Regions from separate parts of the Idiomarina sp. ST10R2A5 genome, predicted to be linked through region 3. Evidence: predicted binding sites of a transcription regulator. Region 3 holds the regulator's gene; each other region holds the start of a gene.
What was found. The regulator NrdR, encoded in region 3, represses ribonucleotide reductase genes. The targets are predictions, from matches to a motif close to AAACACNANATNTNGTGTTT.
Positions count from the first base shown of each region.

Region 1: nrdA (class 1a ribonucleoside-diphosphate reductase subunit alpha) is a predicted target of NrdR. The motif match lies at 5,024-5,043, and genes of this name have one in related genera.
Region 2: nrdG (anaerobic ribonucleoside-triphosphate reductase activating protein) is a predicted target of NrdR. The motif match lies at 1,925-1,944, and genes of this name have one in related genera.

Region 1 is NZ_JBNIEX010000001.1:420,100-427,825, reverse strand. It holds gene hrpA (ATP-dependent RNA helicase HrpA) at 1-840, shown strand, start outside; gene ACP7FG_RS02125 (GrxA family glutaredoxin) at 872-1,138, opposite strand; gene yfaE (class I ribonucleotide reductase maintenance protein YfaE) at 1,241-1,501, opposite strand; gene nrdB (class Ia ribonucleoside-diphosphate reductase subunit beta) at 1,505-2,638, opposite strand; gene nrdA (class 1a ribonucleoside-diphosphate reductase subunit alpha) at 2,657-4,987, opposite strand; gene gph (phosphoglycolate phosphatase) at 5,259-5,942, opposite strand; gene ubiG (bifunctional 2-polyprenyl-6-hydroxyphenol methylase/3-demethylubiquinol 3-O-methyltransferase UbiG) at 5,946-6,674, opposite strand; gene gyrA (DNA gyrase subunit A) at 6,824-7,726, shown strand, end outside.
Region 2 is NZ_JBNIEX010000003.1:133,523-141,248, forward strand. It holds gene nrdD (anaerobic ribonucleoside-triphosphate reductase) at 1-1,416, opposite strand, end outside; gene nrdG (anaerobic ribonucleoside-triphosphate reductase activating protein) at 1,419-1,892, opposite strand; gene ACP7FG_RS05165 (nitric-oxide reductase large subunit) at 2,267-4,507, shown strand; gene ACP7FG_RS05170 (hypothetical protein) at 4,582-4,857, shown strand; gene tmpT (thiopurine S-methyltransferase) at 4,854-5,492, opposite strand; gene ACP7FG_RS05180 (peptidylprolyl isomerase) at 5,556-6,323, opposite strand; gene narI (respiratory nitrate reductase subunit gamma) at 6,368-7,084, opposite strand; gene narJ (nitrate reductase molybdenum cofactor assembly chaperone) at 7,095-7,726, opposite strand, start outside.
Region 3 is NZ_JBNIEX010000010.1:15,571-23,296, forward strand. It holds gene ACP7FG_RS11445 (PilZ domain-containing protein) at 1-1,232, opposite strand, end outside; gene radA (DNA repair protein RadA) at 1,298-2,662, shown strand; gene ettA (energy-dependent translational throttle protein EttA) at 2,710-4,374, opposite strand; gene glyA (serine hydroxymethyltransferase) at 4,534-5,790, shown strand; gene nrdR (transcriptional regulator NrdR) at 5,830-6,279, shown strand; gene ribD (bifunctional diaminohydroxyphosphoribosylaminopyrimidine deaminase/5-amino-6-(5-phosphoribosylamino)uracil reductase RibD) at 6,272-7,399, shown strand; gene ribBA (bifunctional 3,4-dihydroxy-2-butanone-4-phosphate synthase/GTP cyclohydrolase II) at 7,412-7,726, shown strand, end outside.

The sequences.
Region 1 (7,726 bases), on a different contig from region 3:
CCGGAGGTGATTACCGAGCGACAGCAAGGTTTTGAGCTCAAGGCTCACCCCGGTCTGATAAACAAAGGTAAAGGTCAGGTTGCACTGCAGCTATTCGATAACCCGGAGCAAGCAAAACAGCATCATAAAACCGGCGTGCGGGAGTTGCTGCTGCAACAGATACCATCGCCTGTTAAGCACTTGCAGAAGTCTTTATCGAACAAAGCTAAATTAGCCATGTATTTTAACCCCTGGGGCAAGGTAGACGCATTAATCGCGGATTGTATCGCCGCAGCGGTAGATGGCCTTATCCAGGAGCAGATAGAACAGGGCAATAAGCTAAGAGATAAACAAAGTTTTGGGCAACTCAAAGACGTTGTACGCGCAAACTTGAATGAGCGCGTTGAAAAAATCGCATTGGAAGTCGAGCAATGCCTGTTGTTGTCACAACAAGTTCGAAAGGCACTGAAAGGAAAAATTCCGCTGGATCAAATCCAGTCTAGGGGCGATATTCAGGACCAGTTGGATAACCTGGTGTTTGCGGGTTTTGTTTCCGCTTATGGCAGTCAACGGCTTAGCGACATAGTGCGTTATCTCAAAGCCATTCAACGACGTCTGGAAAAGCTGCCGGTTGATCCTAATAAGGATCGCTTAATGACACTGACTTTAGCTAACCTTGAAGAGCAGTATAAAGCGGTGGTGAAAGCTTACGAAAATAAAGGTTCGGTAGTTCCCGATGATGTTGCCGAGATCCGCTGGATGATTGAAGAGTTAAGAGTCTCGTTCTTTGCGCAAACCCTGGGAACCAAGTATCCGGTGTCTGAAAAGCGGGTTAAACAAGCAATAGAGGCGGCTAAATAGCCGCCTCTAGACATGAATTCGTAAGCGCAAATTAGGCGGTGTAAAGCCCTAAGTTTTCTTTTGCGTAAGCTTCAAACTCAGTGAAGCCGCCAACGTGTTGTTCGTCGACAAAAATTTGAGGAACAGTCTGGACAGGTTTACCGACTGTTTTTTCAAGGTCAGCCTTGCTGATACCTTCAGCGTGAATATCGACATAGCGATAATCAAAGTCATCCATATCGGCTTTTAATTTGTCCGCAACTTCTACGGCACGAACACAAAAAGGGCAACCCGGACGTCCAAAAATTACTGTAAACATGAAATACCTCTCTCGCAAAAATAGATTGCGGCCATTATCCAGATTTTAGAGCTGGTTAACAATTCTTCTGTACGATGGGCACAATCGATTTAATGAATAAGGCTAGTGCTCAATATCTAAATCTGATTCAGGAACGCAACAACAGGGCAGAATATCGCCTTTTCTGACATAGGCGAGCGGCTCGGTTGTGTACCGAACCTTACCAGACTTTAACGTACTTCTGCAGGCACCACAGAAACCACTACGACAATGGTAATGCATTTCTAACTGATGCTTCTCTAAGGCTTCGAGTAAAGTGCCTTCAGTCGCATCAACGGCAAGCTCGGGCCCGCCGTTGACTTTGACTTTAAAGGTGTTGGCCATAGCTTAGAGATCAAAGTCCCCAAGGTCGGAGGCATTAACCTCACTGTCTATTTGACCAACAAGGTAAGAGGTAATTTCAGACTCTTGTGGTGCTACCTGAACGTTGTCTGATACTAGGTACTTGTTCATCCAGGGCAGTGGGTTAGAACGCTGGTTTTCAAATGGAGCATCAAAGCCTATGGCCTGCATACGCAAGTTGGCAATGTACTCGACATACTGGCACAGCATGCTTTCATTCAGACCTATCATTGAACCGTCTTTAAACAGGTAGTGCGCCCACTGTTTTTCCTGTTTAACAGCTGTCATGAAAATCTCGTAGGCATCATCGCGAAGCTCTTCGGCAATTTCTTTCATTTCCGGGTCGTCTTCGCCGTATTGCCACAAATTAAGAATGTGCTGTGTTGATGTAAGGTGAACGTTTTCATCGCGAGCAATCAGTTTGATGATTTTTGCGTTACCTTCCATTAATTCTCGTTCTGCAAAAGCAAAGGTGCAGGCAAAGCTAACGTAAAAACGAATAGCTTCCAGAGCGTTAACCGAGTTAATGCACAAAAACAGCTTTTTCTTTATTTCGCGCTGAGTGACCGTATAGGTCTTACCGTCAACGACAATATCGCCTTCGCCGTGGGTTTGTAGCAGTTGAGTGTAAAAAATAAGATCGTCGTAGTACTTTGAGATGTCATTAGCGCGAATCTTAATTTGTTCGTTAATGACAATATCTTCAAAGACTTCGCTGGGGTCACTAAACAAGTTACGCAGTATGTGCGTGTATGACCGCGAGTGAATGGTCTCAAAGAATGACCAGGTTTCGATCCAGGTTTCTAACTCAGGAAGGGATACGATAGGTAGTAGCGCGATATTCGGCGAACGACCCTGAATCGAATCCAGAAGTGTCTGATACTTCAAGTTAGAAATAAACACATGCTTTTCGCTGGCAGTCAGTTTATTAAAGTCGATACGGTCACGGCTGACATCGATTTCTTCAGGGCGCCAGAAAAAGCTGATTTGTTTTTCGATAAGCTTTTCGAAAATACTGTGTTTTTGTTGATCATAGCGAGCAACGTTAACGGAGTTGCCTAAAAACATAGGCTCCGTTAACGGGTTATTCTGCTCTTGGTTAAACGTTGAGTACGACATTCGCTAAAATCCTTATTATTAAATTTTACAAGCACCACCGGCACAATCGTCATCTTCTTCGATGATAACTTCTGCGCTCTGGGCCTGAGGCTTGTCGGCACGTTGACGTGCAGCAATGTCGGACTGGTTGTCAGCAGCACCATCACGAGTGTTGTGATAATAGAGCGTTTTAACTCCCAGTTTATAAGCGGTTAACAAGTCTTGCAGAAGCTGTTTCATCGGTACTTTACCCGCATCAAACTTGTTCGGGTCGTAATTGGTATTTGCAGAAATTGTCTGATCCACAAATTTTTGCATGATACCAACCAGTTCAAGATACCCTTTGTTATTCGGTATTTGCCATAACAACTCGTATTTGTCTTTTAAGTTTTCGTAGTCAGGGACAACCTGTTTAGTTACCCCGTCTTTTGACGACTTAATGCTGACAAAACCCCGCGGAGGCTCGATACCGTTAGTTGCATTAGAAATCTGCGACGATGTTTCTGACGGCATTAGAGCGGATAATGTTGAATTACGCATACCGTGCTGTTTAATGTCAGCACGGAGCTTATCCCAGTCTAAATGCAGTGGTTCGTCGCACACTTTGTCCAGGTCTTTCTTATAGGTATCGGTTGGCATAATGCCCTGAGAGTAAGTGGTCTCATTAAATTTAGGGCAGGCGCCTTTTTCTTTAGCCAGATTCATTGAAGCTTGCATCAGGTAATACTGTATAGCTTCAAAGGTCTGGTGAACCAGGCCGTTTGCAGAGCCGTCTGAATATTTAACACCGTGCTTGGCTAAGTAATAAGCAAAGTTAATAACACCAATACCCAGAGTACGACGGTTCATGGTGGCGTTGTAAGCTGCCGGAACAGGGTACTCCTGATAATCCAGCAGGCTGTCCAGTGCGCGAACGGCCAAGTCTGCTAAGTTTTCAAATTCACTCAGGCTTTCAATTTTACCTAAGTTAAAGGCTGACAGAGTACAAAGCGCTATTTCACCTTCTTCGTCATTTACGTGACTTAATGGCTTAGTTGGCAATGCAATTTCAAGACACAAGTTACTTTGACGGATAGGCGCAACTTTAGAGTCAAATGGGCTATGCGTGTTGCAATGGTCTACGTTTTGCACATAGATACGGCCGGTGCTGGCACGCTCCTGCATAAACAGACCAAACAGCTCAATGGCTTTAATACGTTTTTTACGGATGCTCTCATCCTGTTCGTATTGCTGGTATAAACGCTCAAATTCGTCCTGATCTTCAAAGAAAGCGTCGTAAAGCCCCGGAACGTCCGACGGGCTGAACAGGGTAATGTAATCGTCTTTAATCAGGCGCTGATACATGGTGCGGTTAAATTGAACACCATAATCCAGGTGGCGAACCCGGTTTTCCTCAACACCCCGGTTATTTTTCAGTACTAATAGACTTTCAACTTCCAGGTGCCAAAGTGGGTAGAACAAGGTAGCCGCGCCACCACGAACACCACCTTGCGAGCAGCTTTTAACGGCTGTCTGGAAGTATTTATAGAATGGGATACAACCGGTGTGGAAAGCTTCACCATTACGGATAGGGCTGCCTAATGCGCGAATACGCCCCGCGTTAATACCAATACCTGCGCGCTGAGAGACGTATTTTACGATAGCACTGGCGGTGGCATTAATAGAGTCGAGACTATCGCCAGCTTCAATTAAAACACAGGAGCTGAATTGACGTGTCGGCGTACGTACACCTGACATAATAGGTGTCGGTAGAGAAATTTTAAATTCAGAAGCTGCATCGTAGAAGCGTTTAACGTAATCCATACGAGTGCTTTTCGGGTAATCCGAAAACAGACAAGCGGCGACTAATATGTATAAGAACTGCGCGCTTTCATAGATGTCACCCGTTACCCGGTTCTGAACCAGATACTTGTTTTCCAGCTGTTTAACCGCAGCATAAGAGAAGTTCATGTCACGCCAGTGATCAAGGAACTCGTCCATTTGATCGAACTCTTCTTCGCTATAGTCATCCATCAGGTGTTCATCGTAGCGATGCTCGGCCACCATTTTTTTCACATGGTCGTAAAGACGCGGTGGTTCAAACTTACCGTAAGCACGTTTACGCAAGTGGAAGATAGCCAGTCGCGCTGCCATATACTGATAGTCGGGCGCATCTTCCGAAATGAGATCGGCAGCTGCTTTAATGATAGTTTCATGAATGTCTTCAGTTTTAATGCCATCGTAAAACTGAATGTGAGATTTAATTTCAACCTGAGAGGCTGAGACATTATTCAGTCCTTCGGCAGCCCACATGATCACTCGGTGAATTTTATCGAGGTTTAGCGGTTCGCGTTCGCCGCTGCGTTTCGTAACATAAAGTTGTTCGTTCATTTTGCGCCGACTCTTAGCTTTTTGTTATAGGTTTGTAGCCACAAGATATAGTGCTTATTAGTTGTACAGAGCGATATTTACACAATATCTAGTGTGTCTGGGATGAACTGTATGCTAGGTCTAACTGGCAATACGATCAAGTGAATTTAACGGTAAAAACGGAATAATTTTGAATTCAGAATCTTGATTTTTTGCCAGCCTTTAACTGGCCTGAGTTTGCGCTGAAAAGTTTTCTATATAATTTTTTTGTCTTTTAAAAGAAGTTAATAGATCAAGAGTTGTTGATAGCCAGTAACTCCAGCAATGCCAGTGGAGATTCAATATGATAATCGGCCTGCCAGCGCTGGGGTTGGTCTTCGTTACTGATATAACCGTACTCGGCAAGCACAGTGACCATTCCGGCGTTACGGCCGGCTTCAATATCGCGTTCGGCATCACCCACGTAAAGGCAATCTGTTGGTTCAACACCCAGTTTCTCAGCGGCATAGAATAAAGGCTCAGGCGATGGTTTTGCGACACTGAGAGTATCGCCGCTCACCACAACTTCAATGGCTTCAAATTCAGGGAAGTGCGGTAATAACAGGTGTGTCAGGCGTTCAGGCTTGTTGGTCACTATAGCGACTTTAATGGACTCACGCTGTAATACCGCCAGTAGCTCTAAGACACCCGGGTAAGGTTGGGTATGAGTCGCGATATTATTCTTATAGGCACTCAGGAAGGCGTGTCTCAGCTCTGTTTCCATGTGTGTGTAATTGTCATCAAAGGCCAATTTTAGTAAGCCTCTGGAACCATGGGACGCAACTGGTGTAAACACCTCAGCAGTGACAGCAGGGCGCTCGTATTGTTCGCAAACCGCGTTTAATGCGGCGCCTAAATCGGGTGCGGTATCAAGTAAGGTGCCATCTAAATCAAACAGGACAGCTTTTACCGGAGAACTTTTATCTGAGGAGCTCATTAATTACTCCGGCTTTTTCAAAGCGACAATGTAATTTACATCAACATCTTTGTCTGAAAGTACAAAGCCTTTTAAAGGATGAAAAATTAAGCCATTAATAGCGATATCTTCTAAAGTGGCTTTATCGGTCATACTTAAAAGTTCTGATGGGCGAATAAAACGTTGATGCTGATGAGTTCCTTTCGGTACCCAGCCTAAAATATGCTCGGCAGCGACAATACCCAACAACCAGGATTTTACATTACGATTTAAAGTGGAGAAAAATACCAGTCCTCCGGGTTTAACCGCTTTGGCGCAAGCTTGTACTATGGCAGCCGGGTCAGGAACGTGCTCAAGCATTTCCAAACAGGTCACTACGTCGTAGCTGTCGGTGTTTTGTTCGGCCAGCGTTTCAACGGCAATGCATTGATAGTCAATTTGGCGGCCACTTTCTAATGCGTGCAAACGCGCCACCTTTAATGACTGCTCGGCCAAATCAATACCGGTGACCTCAGCGCCTCGTTCCGCCATGGCTTCACTGAGTAATCCACCTCCACAACCGACATCCAGTACTTTCTTACCAAAGAGTCCTTCGGTATGGTTTTCGATAAAGCCCAGCCGGACCGGGTTGATTTTATGCAAAGGTTTAAATTCGCCATCCGGGTCCCACCAGCGCGAGGCGAGTGCTGAAAATTTTGCGATCTCTTCCGGATCGACGTTTTTTTGTTCAGTTTTAGAGCGACTGGTGGTCATAGATTATGCGTCTTTAAGAGATGGATAACGCGGCTAGTCTACCTCAGGCAAAGAATAAGAAAAAGAGGGTGCGAGACGCGTTTGGGATGGGTACAATGATTGGATCAAAATAACAATGAATATGCGGATCTATATTTAGGGAATAAACTATGAGCGATCTAGCCAGAGAAGTGTCACCGGTAAATATCGAAGACGAACTAAAAAGCTCGTATCTCGATTATGCCATGAGCGTCATTGTTGGGCGTGCTTTACCTGATGTTCGTGACGGCCTGAAGCCTGTACACAGACGTGTCTTGTTCGCAATGAACGAATTGCGCAACGACTTTAATAAACCTTATAAAAAGTCAGCGCGTGTTGTCGGTGATGTGATTGGTAAATATCACCCTCACGGAGACAGCGCGGTTTATGACACGATTGTTCGTATGGCGCAGGACTTTTCATTGCGTTATATGTTGGTTGACGGTCAGGGGAACTTTGGTTCTGTTGACGGAGACTCAGCCGCTGCGATGCGTTATACCGAAATTCGCATGGCAAAAATTGCTCACCAGCTATTAGCCGACCTGGACAAAGAGACCGTTAACTTTGTCGATAACTACGACGGTACAGAGCGTATTCCTGATGTATTGCCAACCCGCGTTCCCAACCTGTTAGTGAACGGTTCCTCGGGTATCGCGGTTGGTATGGCAACTAATATTCCGCCTCATAACCTGACGGAAGTTATTGACGGCTCACTGGCGATGATTGATAACCCGGATATTGATGTTGAAGGGTTAATGGAATACATCCCGGGTCCGGACTTCCCAACAGCAGCAACAATTTCTGGTCGCAGCGGTATCGTCGAAGCTTACAAAACCGGCCGTGGTCGTATTCATTTGCGCGCTCAGGCGGAAGTGGAAGTCGACGAGAAAACGGGTAAAGAAACCATCATTGTTACGGAAATTCCGTATCAGGTGAATAAAGCCCGCTTAATTGAAAAAATAGCTGAACTGGTTAAAGAAAAGCGCGTTGAAGGTATTAGTGCTTTACGTGACGAGTCTGACAAAGACGGTATG
Region 2 (7,726 bases), on a different contig from region 3:
GGCATAAAAATAGGAGTTGTAGCAGTCACGGCTCACTTTGTAGCCGTCAGCTCTGTCCCACTTAGCGTTTTTCACACCCAGGTTTTCTGCTGGCACGAACTCGGTATTGAACATATAGCCGTATTCTTTTTTCGCCGCTTTATTAGCGTCGTAAATCACTTTTAAATGGTTCTGTACAAAGTCTTTATAAGCCTGGTTGTTACCTGCGGTAATCCCCTGCGACTCAGCCGCTTCAACCATGCCGTTAATGCCTATAGTCAGGAACTGCTTGTCCAGAGTAATAAAGCCGGCGTCATAAACGGTTAACAGACCCGCTTCTTTATATTCTTCCATCAGCTTTCTGTAAGCCACCTGATATTTGTGAATTTTGCTGACTTCTTCGTCTAAATCTCTGCCATCCTGAACCAAGCGGTTCATGTTCATGGTTATGACATTAATCGAGCCTGTCGCAACACCTCCGGCACCTAAGGTATAAGAAAAGGTATTGTCGCTAATTTCGCTTCGTAGTCGGCAACATGACGCTAACGAATCGGCATTGTCAGATAAGTAAACAAAGAAAGAGTTACCATTAGCCATTTCGCCGGCGATTTTCTCTGCAAATGACTGATCTTTGCACTGACCGTCGTCGGTTAACATAGCAACCGTCACCACAGGGAAGGTCAGAATCGTCTTTTCCCGCTCCTTATTAAACCAGTCCAGGAAGAAGTCCTGCAGCGCACTCACCGAGCTCCATTCCGGCTTAGTGAAGTCTGCAGGGAAAACAAACTCACCAAACATACTGTCAAAGTAATGCTGGTCGTAAATAGAGATATTCCAGAACACACTTTGGTAGCCGCGGGCCGCCGCTGGCTGATTCAGTGCATAAACCACGTGCTGCAAGTGGTTTTCAATTTGGTGCCGATGAGTGTTTAAGTAATTGTCGCCGTAGTCTTTACGGGCAAAGTAGTCGAAGTAGGTTAAGAACTCGACCGTAGCGACCGCTCCGGCAAACTGGGAACTTACGGCAAAAACAAAGTTAACGAACGTGCCGCAGAACGACTCTAGATGTTTAGGCGCCTGAGATTCGCCGCCCAGCTTAGTTAAGCCGTCACGTAAAAACGGGTACATAGTGACTGAAACACAGTAAGGCTTCAGGCTGGTTTCGTCATGCACGTAAATTTCATGGTCCTCAATTTGGCGAACGTACTCTTTTGCCAGGTCATTACCAAAAAGTTCACTGATTTTATTGCTGACCTGTTTGCGGTTAACCTGCACAAAAAAGTCTTTCATTAACTCGGCTTCAAGTGTTGCTATGTTCTTTTGTGTGACGTTGGCGTTTGCATCCATTTTTGAACCATCGGCTGCATTTTGAGCATGTAAATACTCGTGGATGAAATCGACTTTGCCAGTGACTTGTTCTTCGTTTAAGCGCAACATAATTATTCTCCTGTTTGAAACTCGCAGTTCAATAACTGCTGTGTCCGTAAGTCATAGAATCGTTGGTTGGTCGTTGGACTTTCCAAGCCGCCCCGGGCAGCTATCCACGGTCCGGTTTTTAGATAAGTCAGTTGTTCACGAAGCGCTAGTGAGACGTTTTCATAGCCGGTATACAGACAAGTCTCCAGCCCTTCATTTTTTATTTGCTTTAATAGTTTCAGTAGTGCCGTTGGCTGCCACTCGCCCCCCAAAAATAAAACGCAGCTAATTAATCCGCGATATTTTTGCCACTGCTGCTGAAGGTGCTCCTCCGTCAGCGGCTCCCCACTTCCGACCGGCCAGCTATCCACACTATGGCAACCTTTGCACCCAACCGGGCAGCCGGTAATGGTGTAAGCTAACGCCACTTCTCCCGGAACTTCCTGCCAGACAATCTGTTCCGCGCTGTAATGCAGTCTTGTGGGGTAAACCGGCATAAAACACCATATATCGTTAGTTATTTTAAATTTAACACTACATATTGTGTTTCTAGCATAGGAGAGTCTGATGCGAATGCATTGATCCTGCTCAAGGTTTAAGCAGAAAGGAATAAAGCTGCCAACCCGCCTGAAGAGATACCTCTTTTAGGGTAGAAATGACCTTTAGGGTACTTTTAACCACGTCAGTTAAAACAACCTAATAAAACTCAGTCATAAAAACCCTATTTAAAATAAAAACTATAATAATCAAGACTTTAAAAAGTGGCCTCAATATTGCAATTAGGTAAACGCATAGTGAATTAATAAGAATTCTCTGTTCATAAACCTATGGAGTAACAACATGAAGCTGTTCAGCATCAAGGAGGTCAATAATGGCCGGGTATCGTAAGCTTTGGTGGACATTAATTGCAGTTCTTGCAATTACCTTTGGCGTTTTAGGGTATTTTGGAACGGAAGTTTACCGGGAGGCTCCGCCTATTCCGGATAAGTTCATGAGTACCAATGGTAACGTCGTTGCAACCGAGGAATCGGTTTTAGACGGGCAGACAGCCTGGCAGTCGGTTGGCGGCATGCAGCTTGGCTCAATTTGGGGACATGGTGCTTACCAGGCTCCGGACTGGACAGCTGACTGGCTACACCGTGAGTTGCTGGCCTGGTTAGACATTCGTGCCCACGAAGTCTTCGATAAGCCTTATGAACAGCTTACTGGTGTACAACAGAACCAACTTGAGTACGAACTTAAGGAAGAGTATCGCACCAACACCTACGATAAAGCCTCAGACACCGTTACTCTTAGTGAGCGACGCATTCAGGCTATTGAGCAAACTGGTGAGTACTACTCAAAACTGTTCAGCGATGACCCGGAGCTTCGCCCTACTCGCGTAAGCTATGCAATGAAGGAAAACACTCTGCCTTCAGCTGAGCGTCGTGCAGTAATGAACGACTTTTTCTTCTGGACCGCATGGGCAGCTGCTACTGAACGTCCAGATGCAGACATCACCTATACCAACAACTGGCCACATGAAACATTGATAGATAACGTGCCGAGCGCAGAAAACATTATCTGGTCTATTGTCAGCGTTATCCTATTGATCGCCGGTATTGGTTTCTTAATTTGGGCGTGGGCATTCTTACGCGACAAAGAAGAAGAGGAGCTGGTTGCGCCAGAGCATGACCCTATTGCTAAGGTCAAGCTAACGCCATCGCAAAAAGCTTTGGGCAAATATTTGTTTATCGTTGTTGCTCTGTTCACTTTCCAGGTGTTAATGGGTGGTCTTACCGCGCACTACACAGTAGAAGGACAAGAGTTCTACGGTATTAATATTTCAGAGTGGTTCCCCTACTCACTAACTCGTACCTGGCATATTCAGGCCGCCATGTTCTGGATAGCGACCGGGTTCTTGTCTGCAGGACTCTTCCTTGCCCCGATTATTAACGGTGGTAAAGATCCGAAGTATCAGAAACTGGGTGTCGACATCCTGTTCTGGGCACTGGTCCTGGTTGTCGCGGGTACCTTTATCGGTAACTGGTTAGCCATTGCGCAAATCATGCCTGAACACCTGAACTTCTGGTTAGGCCACCAGGGCTATGAGTACGTCGATTTAGGTCGCTTATGGCAAATTGGTAAGTTCCTGGGTATCGTCTTCTGGTTAGTACTGATGATGCGCTGTGTGTGGGGTGCATTCAAAGTCAAAGGCGACAAGAACTTACTGGCACTCTTCACCGCCTCAGTCGTTGCCATTGGCCTGTTCTACGGTGCCGGCTTCTTCTACGGCGAGCGTACTCACATTTCTATCATGGAATACTGGCGCTGGTGGATTGTTCACCTGTGGGTAGAAGGCTTCTTCGAAGTATTTGCCACTGCCTCTCTGGCCTTCATCTTCCATAGCATGGGCCTTGTGTCTCGTCGCATGGCAACCGTTGCTGCACTGGCTTCAGCGTCATTGTTCATGCTCGGTGGTGTACCAGGTACTTTCCACCACTTGTACTTCTCAGGTACAACCACACCGGTTATGGCGGTAGGTGCAACCTTCTCTGCACTAGAAGTGGTTCCGCTGATTGTGCTGGGCTATGAAGCCTGGGAAAACTACAGCCTGCAGAAACGTGCAGACTGGATGCAACGCCTTAAATGGCCACTGCTTTGCTTCGTAGCCGTTGCATTCTGGAACATGTTAGGCGCCGGCGTATTAGGCTTCATGATCAATCCGCCTATCTCGCTGTACTATGTACAAGGTCTGAACACCACGCCGACTCACGCACACGCAGCACTATTCGGTGTGTACGGATTCCTGGCACTGGGCTTTGTATTGCTGATACTGCGCTACATTCGTCCGAACCTGCAGTTCGACGAGAAACTGATGAAAATGGCCTTCTGGACAATGAACATCGGCTTAGTGCTAATGCTCTTCACCAGCTTGCTGCCAGTCGGTTTCATCCAGTTCTACGCCGCTGCGACTGAAGGTTTATGGTACGCACGAAGCGAAGCCTTCATGCAACAACCACTACTACAGAACCTACGTTGGTTCCGTACCGTCGGCGATATGGTCTTCATCGTCGGTGCGCTAGGCATCAGCTGGCAAGTCATAAAAGGCTTAAAGCATAAATCTGCTTAACCCTTAATAAACCAGGCTTCTACAACTTTGTGGAAGCCTGGTTTTTCTTTTTGGACGAGTTAATCGGAGGATGTATGAGCCGCAAACCCGATACCAAAACCGCGATGTATCAGTTACTGGACGCTATTCGCGAACACATTCCTTTTGGCTTAAAAGAAGCGGATATGTGCCAGGGTATTTGTCGTGGCTGTTCTAAGAAAATGATGGAAATGCTGGATGCGGAAGTCAGTCAGTGGCAGGCCGACCTGGATAATGAACTCGCTGACCCGACCCTGGCCGACTTAGTTTTTATGGAAAAGCTGGCACGCCGTACCGAAAAGATTTTACGGCGCAATAAATTAATGGGCTAATCCAGCTTATACACTTGCTCGGTAACCGGGTTGTCGTCCGCTTCTTTCCCGTTAACCGTGGTTTCAGCTGACTCCAGTTGATCAATGCTAAAACGCTGACCATAACCCACTTCGACTTCCCCTTCCAATACCGAAAACGGCGGCCCTTCACGGTAGCCATTCGGATACTGCAACGTAATCAGTAAACCTTTTGCCTGCTCGGGTAATTGCTCGCATAGCTGTTGAACGTAGCGTTGACGCATTTCAGGTGGTAGCGCAATCATGGCGGCGCGATCGTACCAGGCATCAATATCGGCCAGGTCACTTTTAACCAGCTTAAAGAAATCGCCAACCCATATAACCAGCTCATCCAGAGCATACTCTTTAAAGTCGCCACGCTGGGTTATTTGGGGTTTTAATTGGTTCTCTTCGAAAAACTGTCTGGCCGCCAGCTCACTCAGCTCTACCCCAAAAACACGGTAGCCTTTTTCCAGCAGCCACAGCATATCTTTTGATTTGCCGCACAAAGGCACAAATACCTTTGCACCGGGCTTTACCACACCAGAAAAATACTTCAGCAATAGTTCATGTGTGTGTGGCTGATGAAAACCAATTTGCTGATTTTCCCAACGCTCATGCCAGAAGGCAGATTCCATAATTTAACTCCAAAATAAAAAAGGCACCCCTTTGGGTGCCTATCCTAGCAGAAATAGAGCCGCTTACTGCAGTAACGGTGAACCGGTATCAACAAAATCGAAACCTTTGATATCAGCTTCATTCGCCAATGCCTGTATGTATTGAGAAACCGCTTTACGGTGCACTTTCTCTTCCAGATATTCCGCAATTTTGTCTTTAACCGCCTCGTACGGTAACGGCTTACCATCAATTTTATGGTCAACAGACACCACATGAAACCCGTAACGAGTTTCTACCGGGTATTTCATTAACCCTTCTTCAGCGGTGAACAACTGGCGTTCAAACTCAGGAACGGTTTGCCCCTTGCTCAACTGCCCCAGGTTTCCGTCGGTCTCCTTTGACGGGCACGAGGAATACTGGCGTGCAAGCTGACTAAAGTCGTCGCCTTCCTGCAACTGCTGAATAAGCTGCTCCGACATACGCTTTGCATTCACCCGCTCAAGATCATCATCCGGCGCTGCCGCTAACAGAATATGGCGAGCCTCAACAATCGGCGACGTTTTAAAGCGCTCCGGGTTTTGCTCAAAGTACTGTTTGCAAGCCTGCTCGTCCGCTTTTGGGCGAGCTACTTCACGTTCGATCAGAATTTCAATGAAGTCATCTTCGCCGCCCTGCGCGGTGTCATCCAGTACCTCAATGTCTAAATCTTTTGCCCTTTGTTTGAACAGCTCACCGATTACCAGTGCTTCCGCTGCCATACTCATGGCTTCTTCCTGCGTGTCAGCGGGGTGATACTGCATTTCAGCCAGTATCTCCTTTTCCGCAATTTCCACTTGATTCACTTGTATCATAACAACCTTCCCTGAGAGGGTTACCCCTCTCGATAACTCTACAACTAGCGAGCGAATTTTTTACGGACAACCTGATGCTGACGAGTAAGATACTGAACAGGCGCACTGAACATATGCACGAGCCGAGTAAACGGAAAGACTAAGAAAATGGTCATTCCGAGGAATACATGCAGTTTAAATACCCACTCAATTTGAGGGTTGCTGATAGCCGCTACTGCTTCTACCGGGTCAAGTGTCACAATGTTCTGCGCCCAGGTCATAAGCATCAGCATAACGCCCGCTTTCTCCCCTTCTGCGCCATGCACCACATGGTTCACAGAGTAATAAATTGAAATTAACCCTAAAACTAATTGTGCTAACAATAGCCACAGCAATAGTATGTCCATTCTGGTGCTGGTAGCCCGCACACGAACGTTGTTCATGCGGCGGTTAATGAGAATAGCCAGCCCATATAAACAAATTAAGCCGAAAATACCGCCGGCAATAATCGCCAGCCACTGTTTCGCTTCATTGCTAACACCCAGGATGTGCCAAACTGGCTTTGGGGTTAGTAGCCCCACCAAATGGCCGAAGAAAATCCCCAGAATACCAACATGGAACGGTAAGCTGCCTTTGCGCAGTTGCTTGCTTTCCAGCATTTGGCTGGACGCCGTTTTCCAGGTGTATGGCTCACGGTCATAACGGATCCAGGCCCCGATGAAAAAAACAGCCAAGGCAATAAAAGGGTATACGCCGAAGGCCAACATATTTAGATAGCTCATGGTAATCTCCTTAAATACCCGACACTTTACGCGGCTGTGATAAATCGTCGGTGTTCAATGGCACGTACTGATCCCGGCGTTGCCCTTCCGATGGCCGGTTTTGCGCTGTTGGGCAGCCCTGCATCTGGTCATTCCCGGCAAAGGTAACTGCTTCTTCTTCCCAAACTTTATCCAGCTCTTTGCTGGTGTCATCCCGCTTCTCGTTGGCAATTTGCTGACGAACATCGTCAAGGTCGATTTGCACACCAGAGATGCTTAATAGTGTCTGGAATAAAAGCGAGTAGTTACTACCGCGCTGTTCAAGCCTTGCCGTAAGCAGTGCCAGAATATGCGCAACTTCTTCCAAGCCAAGGCGAGCATTTTCATCGCCCTGGGTGGACAAGAATTCCAGATACAACGGAATGTAATCCGGCAATTCTTTCACACCTAAATCCAGGCCGGCCGTTTTGTACTGGTTCATCAAATCAACCATCGCCTGCCCGCGGTCACGCGACTCTCCATGTACGTGCTCGAACAACAGTAGCGACAGAGCGCGGCCACGCTCAAACAGCCCATCGTACTCCGACTGCCAGTCCATCAACGACATACTGGTGCGGTGCTCAATAAAGGCCTCCAGCGCTGCTTTATCGTCAGCACTTAAAG
Region 3 (7,726 bases):
ATTTGGTAGACTCGCCACGAGGCTTTCTGACTTCCAAACGCAACATAGGTTTCCCATAACCCGGTTTTCTTTAGCTCTTCAACCGTTGCAGAGTAGTTATATATTTTACCCCGTGCCGTTATTGAAAAGGTCAGAACCAGTAACCGTGCACTTTTTTTGTTGAGTAAGTCCTGCAGTAACCAGCGGCTACGACGGATATTAAAGACTGAACCGAAACTTATTTGGTTCAGTTCGTTTATCCAGTTATTTAAGATGAACCGGTTGTTATCCGTGGTTAAGACATAATCGGCAACAAGTTGACGGTTAGATTCAGAAAAGAACACCGGAAGTTGCTGCATTCTGGGCAACAGAAGCTGTTCATGACCTTTAGTGATGATGGTGTTGTAGGTGTTATCGACATTGACTCGGTAGCGCTTTTTGTAGCCGTTGATAAAGCGGTGAAAAAACTTATCCAGTTCGGCAGAGTGGTAGTCGGGGTCCCGGTTTAATTTGAGATAGTGCTTGTTGTCAATCTCCTGTACACCAACAACGCGGTATGGGATGCGAGTATCGGGATCTACCGTGAACTCTTTTGCCAGCCCGGTAAAGTAAAGCGATATCAGTTCGTCGTACTGAAAGCTATGCTCGTCATCTACACGCACGCGCATGCCGGTAATTGAAATATCCGTTGTTACCGCGTTATAAGTTTGTCCTTTACTGTCTTCAAGACCAACTTCGATGGTAAAATTCATCCGTTCTTCGGCACGATACGGGTATTGGCCAAAGTGAAAGGTCTCCAACAAGTAGGATTCGGCTTCATTATCAGCATTAGGAAAGGGCGATTGACCATTTAAAGGCTCGGCGTTATGGTCGGCTAAACTTTGGGCAAAAGCTCTTTCTTCTTCACGAGCCTGGCGCAGATGGTTATCAGCATCCAGAATTTGCTCGAAAGTATCTTGTGTGAAAACGCCTTTATAGGTTTCCAGGCCGCGCTCAAAAATTTCAATGGCGACATCGTCAAGTTGATGCCTGCGGCCGTTGTACTCGTAAGGGTGACATTCACCGTCTACTTGATTACGTAAATCAACGGTACGGTGACAAGGAGCCGCCAAACGTCTAAGCTCCATTTTTAGTTTGAAGCGGGTCGGACCATCTTCGTTTTCAGTTAAAGACTGAAACAGCGTATCAAAGTCGGTATCGTAAACGAGCGGCTTTAACTGATCGATAAGTTGGTCAAAATACTGATTAGGCATCGAAGTCTACTATTTTTTATAATTATTCTTGAGTAATACCTCATCATAAAACGAGAAGCAGACGAATGGCAAAAGCAAAAAGTGCATATGTGTGTAATGACTGTGGTGCAGACTTCCCTCGTTGGCTGGGACAATGCACGGAATGTAAGGCCTGGAATACGCTTACTGAAATTCGTTTAACGTCTAAAACAACCTCTAATTCGTCAGACCGTCGGGGCTTTAGTGGTATTACCGATGCCAGGGTTCAGACTCTTAACGAGGTCGACTTGCAGGAAGTCCCGCGTTTCAGCTCGGGTTTTCAGGAATTTGACCGGGTTTTAGGTGGTGGTGTAGTCCCCGGTTCGGCAATACTGATAGGTGGTTCACCCGGTGCCGGTAAGAGTACTTTATTATTGCAAACCCTATGTAAGTTGGCGGAGCGTATGCCAGCGCTTTACGTGACCGGTGAGGAATCTTTGCAGCAGGTAGCAATGCGGGCACAGCGGCTTAATCTGCCAACCGACAAATTGCGCATGCTCTCTGAAACCTCGGTAGAAAGTATTTGTCAGCTGGCCGACAAAGAAAAACCTGCCATTATGGTCATTGATTCCATTCAGGTAATGCATATGGCTGACATTCAGTCAGCGCCGGGCAGTGTTTCGCAGGTTCGTGAGGCGGCAGCTTTTTTAACGCGCTACGCAAAGCAAAAGAACGTTGCCATTATTATGGTAGGACACGTGACCAAAGAAGGGCATTTGGCCGGGCCTAAAGTTCTGGAGCATTGCATTGACTGCTCTGTACTTCTGGATGGCTCATCAGACTCGCGCTATCGCACTCTGCGCGGTACTAAAAATCGCTTTGGTGCAGTGAACGAGCTTGGCGTATTTGCGATGACAGGCGGTGGTTTGAAAGAGGTTTCAAATCCATCGGCTATATTCCTGCAACGAGCGGAGGACCAGGGAAATGGCTCGGTTGTTATGGTGGTTTGGGAAGGTACGCGACCGCTATTGGTTGAAATTCAGGCGCTGGTTGATTACTCGGCTCTGGCAAACCCACGCCGGGTTGCTGTGGGGCTGGAACAAACGCGATTAGCATTATTACTGGCTGTTTTGCATCGGCACGGTGGCTTGCAGGTGTCTGATCAGGACGTTTTTGTGAACGTTGTTGGTGGCGTTAAAGTCTCCGAAACGTCAGCAGACTTAGCGTTGTTGCTTGCCATTGTCTCCAGCTTTAAAGGAGAACCATTGCCGCGCGAATTAATTGTGTTTGGTGAGGTTGGTTTGGCCGGTGAGATACGCCCGGTACCTAATGGCCTGGAGCGATTAAACGAAGCGGCTAAACACGGTTTCAAAAAAGCCATTGTGCCTGTCGGTAATGCGCCAAAAACGTCACCAAAAGGCATGGAAGTGATTGGCGTGAAGAACCTTCAACAAGCACTGGATGTGATGTAGCTTGCAGAAAAAAGGGAGCTCTATGCTCCCTTTTGATACCCAGCCTATTAACCAATAGGTTTGTATTTAATGCGATGTGGCTCCATCGCCTGCTCACCAAATTTCTCTTTCATGTAAGCTTCATAGTCGCTGTAGTTACCTTCGTAGAAGATCACTTCGCCTTCGTCGCGGTAATCCAGAATATGGGTAGCGATACGGTCAAGGAACCAGCGGTCGTGCGAGATAACCATGACAGAGCCCGGGAATTCCAGAATGGCTTCCTCAAGTGCGCGCAAGGTTTCAACGTCCAAGTCGTTGGTTGGCTCATCGAGCAACAGAACGTTACCGCCGGCTTTTAACAGCTTAGCTAAATGCACCCGGTTACGTTCACCACCAGATAGCTCGCCAATGCGTTTTTGTTGGTCGGTACCGCGGAAGTTAAAGCGACCGACATAAGCGCGACCATTAACTTCAAAGTTACCAATCTTCAGGATGTCGTTACCGTCAGTAATTTCTTCAAAGACGGTTTTCTTGTCATCCATGTTGTCGCGGAACTGATCAACACTGGCCAGTTGCACGGTTTCACCCAATTCGATAGAACCACTGTCCGGTTTTTCTTCGCCGCTGATCATACGGAACAAGGTTGATTTACCCGCGCCGTTAGGGCCGATAATACCGACAATAGCACCTTTAGGAACACTGAAGCTTAGGTTGTCGATAAGCTGGCGCTTCTCGTAAGCCTTACTAATACCGTTAACTTCAATGACCTTATCACCCAGGCGAGGGCCTGGCGGAATAAACAACTCGTTGGTCTCGTTACGTTTCTGGTAGTCGCCACTTTGCAGCTCTTCAAAGCGATTAAGACGTGCTTTGCTTTTCGCCTGACGGCCCTTGGGGTTAGTACGTACCCACTCCAGCTCTTGTTTAATGGTGCGCTGGCGTGCTTTTTCTGAACGCTCTTCCTGCTCCAGGCGTTTCTCTTTCTGTTCCAGCCAGGAAGAGTAGTTACCTTCCCATGGAATACCATAGCCACGGTCAAGTTCAAGGATCCAACCAGCAACGTTATCAAGGAAGTAACGGTCGTGGGTAATGGCAACGACGGTGCCTGTGTAATCGTGCAGGAAACGTTCAAGCCAGGCCACAGATTCCGCATCCAGGTGGTTGGTAGGCTCGTCTAACAGCAGCATATCAGGCTTAGATAACAGTAAGCGGCAAATCGCGACTCGGCGTCTTTCACCACCCGACAAGTTGCCTATTTTGGCATCCCACTCAGGTAAGCGCAGTGCATCGGCTGCACGTTCAAGAATATTGTCGATGTTGTGACCGTCTTTTGCCTGTAGTAAAGCTTCTAGTTCGCCTTGCTCTTTTGACAGGGCGTCAAAGTCCGCATTTTCGTCGGCGTAAGCTGCGTAAATTTCATCGAGTTTAGCGAAGGCCTCTTTAACATCCGCCACCGCTTCTTCAACGGTTTCTTTCACCGTTTTATTTTCGTCCAGTTGTGGTTCCTGAGGCAGATAACCAATTTGAGTTCCCGATAAAGCGCGGGCTTCACCTTCGTACTCTTTATCAACACCCGCCATAATGCGTAATAAGGTTGACTTACCGGCACCGTTGACACCCAGAACACCAATTTTGGCCCCCGGAAAAAACGACAGAGAAATATCTTTTAAGATGGTTTTCTTAGGTGGAACAACTTTGCTCACCTGAGACATTGAATAGATATATTGCGCCATAGCGACGTAAAATCCTTCCTATCAACAAAAAAGTTACTGCATAGTTTACTGTTATTTACGAACATCCCCAAACTTTGTTGCGCTGAACTAGGCACTCATTTGTGTTTTAAGGTAAAATACCGGACAAATTAAGACCATTTAATGATTTGGAGAGCTGTAATGCTGAAATCTGAGATGAACATTGCCGACTTTGATGCGGACTTATGGCAGGCGATGCAAGGTGAAGTTGAACGTCAGGAACAACACATTGAACTGATTGCATCAGAAAACTATACCAGTCCGCGGGTTATGCAGGCTCAGGGCTCGCAGCTAACCAATAAATACGCAGAAGGCTATCCGCATAAGCGCTATTACGGGGGCTGCGAGTTTGTCGATAAAGTCGAAGACTTAGCTATTGAGCGCGCAAAGCAACTGTTTGGTGCTAAGTACGCAAACGTTCAGCCGCACTCAGGTTCTCAGGCAAATACCGCAGCTTTCATGGCTCTTATGGAAGCCGGTGATACTTTCCTTGGTATGAGTCTGGCTCACGGCGGTCACTTAACTCACGGTTCCGGGGTTAATTTTTCAGGCAAACTCTACAACGCGGTTTCATATGGTTTGGATGAGTCCACTGGCGAAATCGATTACGCCGAAGTTGAAAAGCTGGCGCAAGAACATAAGCCGAAAGTGATTGTTGCAGGCTTCTCAGCCTACTCTGGTATTGTTGACTGGAAAAAGTTCCGTGAAATTGCTGACAAAGTCGATGCCTATCTAATGGTCGACATGGCTCATGTTGCAGGCTTAATTGCCGCCGGTGAATATCCTAACCCGGTACCTTATGCTCACGTTGTTACGACGACCACACACAAAACTCTTGCGGGTCCACGTGGCGGTTTGATCATTTCAGGTAGTGACGATGAGAAATTACACAAGAAGTTAAACAGCGCGGTATTCCCGGGTAACCAGGGTGGCCCACTTTGCCATGTTATTGCTGGTAAAGCGGTTGCTTTCCAGGAAGCCTTGCAGCCGGAATTTAAAGAATATCAAAAGCAGGTATTAGTGAACGCCAATGCTATGGTTAAAACCATGCAGGCGCGCGGCTATAAAATCGTCTCCAATGGCACTCAGAACCACTTGTTCCTGGTTGACTTAATTGACAAAGATATTACCGGTAAAGATGCGGATGCAGCTTTAGGTAATGCTTTTATTACCGTGAACAAGAATGCCGTGCCTAATGATCCGCGCTCACCGTTTGTCACTTCAGGTTTGCGTTTAGGCACACCGGCTATTACCCGTCGTGGTTTTAAAGAAGTAGAAGCCGAGCAGGTTGCGAACTGGATTTGCGATGTTCTGGATGACATTTCTGATGAAAGCAAAATCAGCGAAGTTCGCGAGCAAGTAAAAGCGTTATGCGCCAGGTTTCCTGTTTACGGTTAATGAATAGCAGTTGTAAAGCGCACTTAAAGGAGTCAGGCAATGCATTGTCCATTTTGCGGCACACAAGATACTAAGGTTATCGATTCGCGACTTGTTGCGGATGGGGCCTCGGTTCGTCGCAGGCGTGAATGCAACCATTGCAAAGAGCGCTTTACGACCTTTGAAACGGCAGAGCTGATTATGCCGCGAGTCATCAAAACCGATGGTTCGCGTGAACCATTTAACGAAGATAAGCTGCGCAACGGTTTATTAAGAGCGTTGGAAAAGCGTCCTGTGAGTCTTGAACTGATGGAGCAGGCAATCAACAAAATAAAGTCGAGCATACGCGCCACCGGTGAGCGCGAAATTAGCAGCAACTTTATCGGTAGTTTGGTTATGGAAAACCTGAAACAGATTGATAAAGTTGCTTATGTTCGTTTTGCGTCGGTGTACCGTTCTTTCGAAGATATCCGTGAGTTTGGTGAAGAAATCGCACGCCTGAATGACTAATTTATTAGAACAACAGTTTGACCATATAATGATGCACCGCGCGTTAAAACTCGCGCGGCGTGGGTTAATGACAACCCGGCCTAACCCGGCTGTGGGCTGTGTCATTACTGTCGGCGAAGAAGTTATCGCAGAAGGTTGGCATCATCAGGCAGGTGAAGCTCATGCCGAAGCTCATGCTTTGCGGTTTGCAGGTACAAAGGCAAAAGGGGCAACCGCTTATGTCACTCTTGAACCCTGCAGCCATATTGGACGAACTCCGCCTTGTGCCGACGCTCTGATTGAAGCTGGCGTTGCCCGCGTTGTTGTGGCTATGCGGGATCCTAATCCCCGCGTCAGTGGTAACGGGATTAAGCGTTTAGAAGAGGCAGGCATACGTGTTGACGTTGGTACGTTGCAGTCCGCAGCCGAGAGTTTGAACCCCGGTTTTATTTCCCGCATGACACGACAACGCCCGTGGCTCACCTTAAAAATGGCGACTTCACTCGATGGGAAAACCGCTTTGGCGGACGGTCGCAGTCAGTGGATTACCTCTGCGGAATCTCGCAGTGACGTGCAGACTTATCGCGCTCAGGCAGATGCTATTTTGACCGGCGCAGCAACGGTCTTAGCTGATAACCCGAAGCTTACCGTACGAGTTAATCAATGGCCGGCATCACGACCGCTACCTGAACCATTAAAACAACCAGTACGTATTATTATCGACAGCCAACATCGGGTGAATGATGATGCCCGGGTGTTTGAGTCACCGGCGCCTGTTTGGCTGGTACGCACAACGCCGGGCAAGGCCTCTCGGCACCCACATTGCCATGAGCTTATTATTGAAGCAGACAGAGACGGCAAAGTGTGTTTAAAAGCACTGATGATTGAATTAGCTAAACGTGAAATCAATCAGGTGTGGACAGAGTGCGGCGCTAGTCTGGCAGGTGCGCTTATTGAACAGCAACTCTGTGACCGAATGATGATATACAGCTCTGCTCAAATACTGGGTCACCATGGCCGTTCGGTTATCGACATGAGTGAACCATTAGAATTAGCTTCAGCGCCAAGATTTAAAGTTATTGATCGCCGGCAAGTTGGCCCGGATCAACGCTTGGTAGCAGTACCTCAAACACAAGATTAAGGGTAAAGCGTTATGTCACTGCATAGCACAGAAGAGATTATTGAAGACATTCGTCAGGGAAAAATGGTTATCCTGATGGATGATGAAGATCGCGAAAACGAAGGCGACATCATTATTGCCGCTGAGTGCGTAACGCCTGAATCCATTAATTTTATGGCGCGCTACGGTCGTGGACTTATCTGCTTAACGCTCACCGAGGAACGTTGTAAGCAACTTAACCTTCCGTTAATGGTCGATAAAAACAACGCGCCTTATGCAACAAACTTTACGGTTTCCATTGAAGCCGCAGAGGGAGTAACAACGGGGATCTCTGCTGCCGACAGAGCG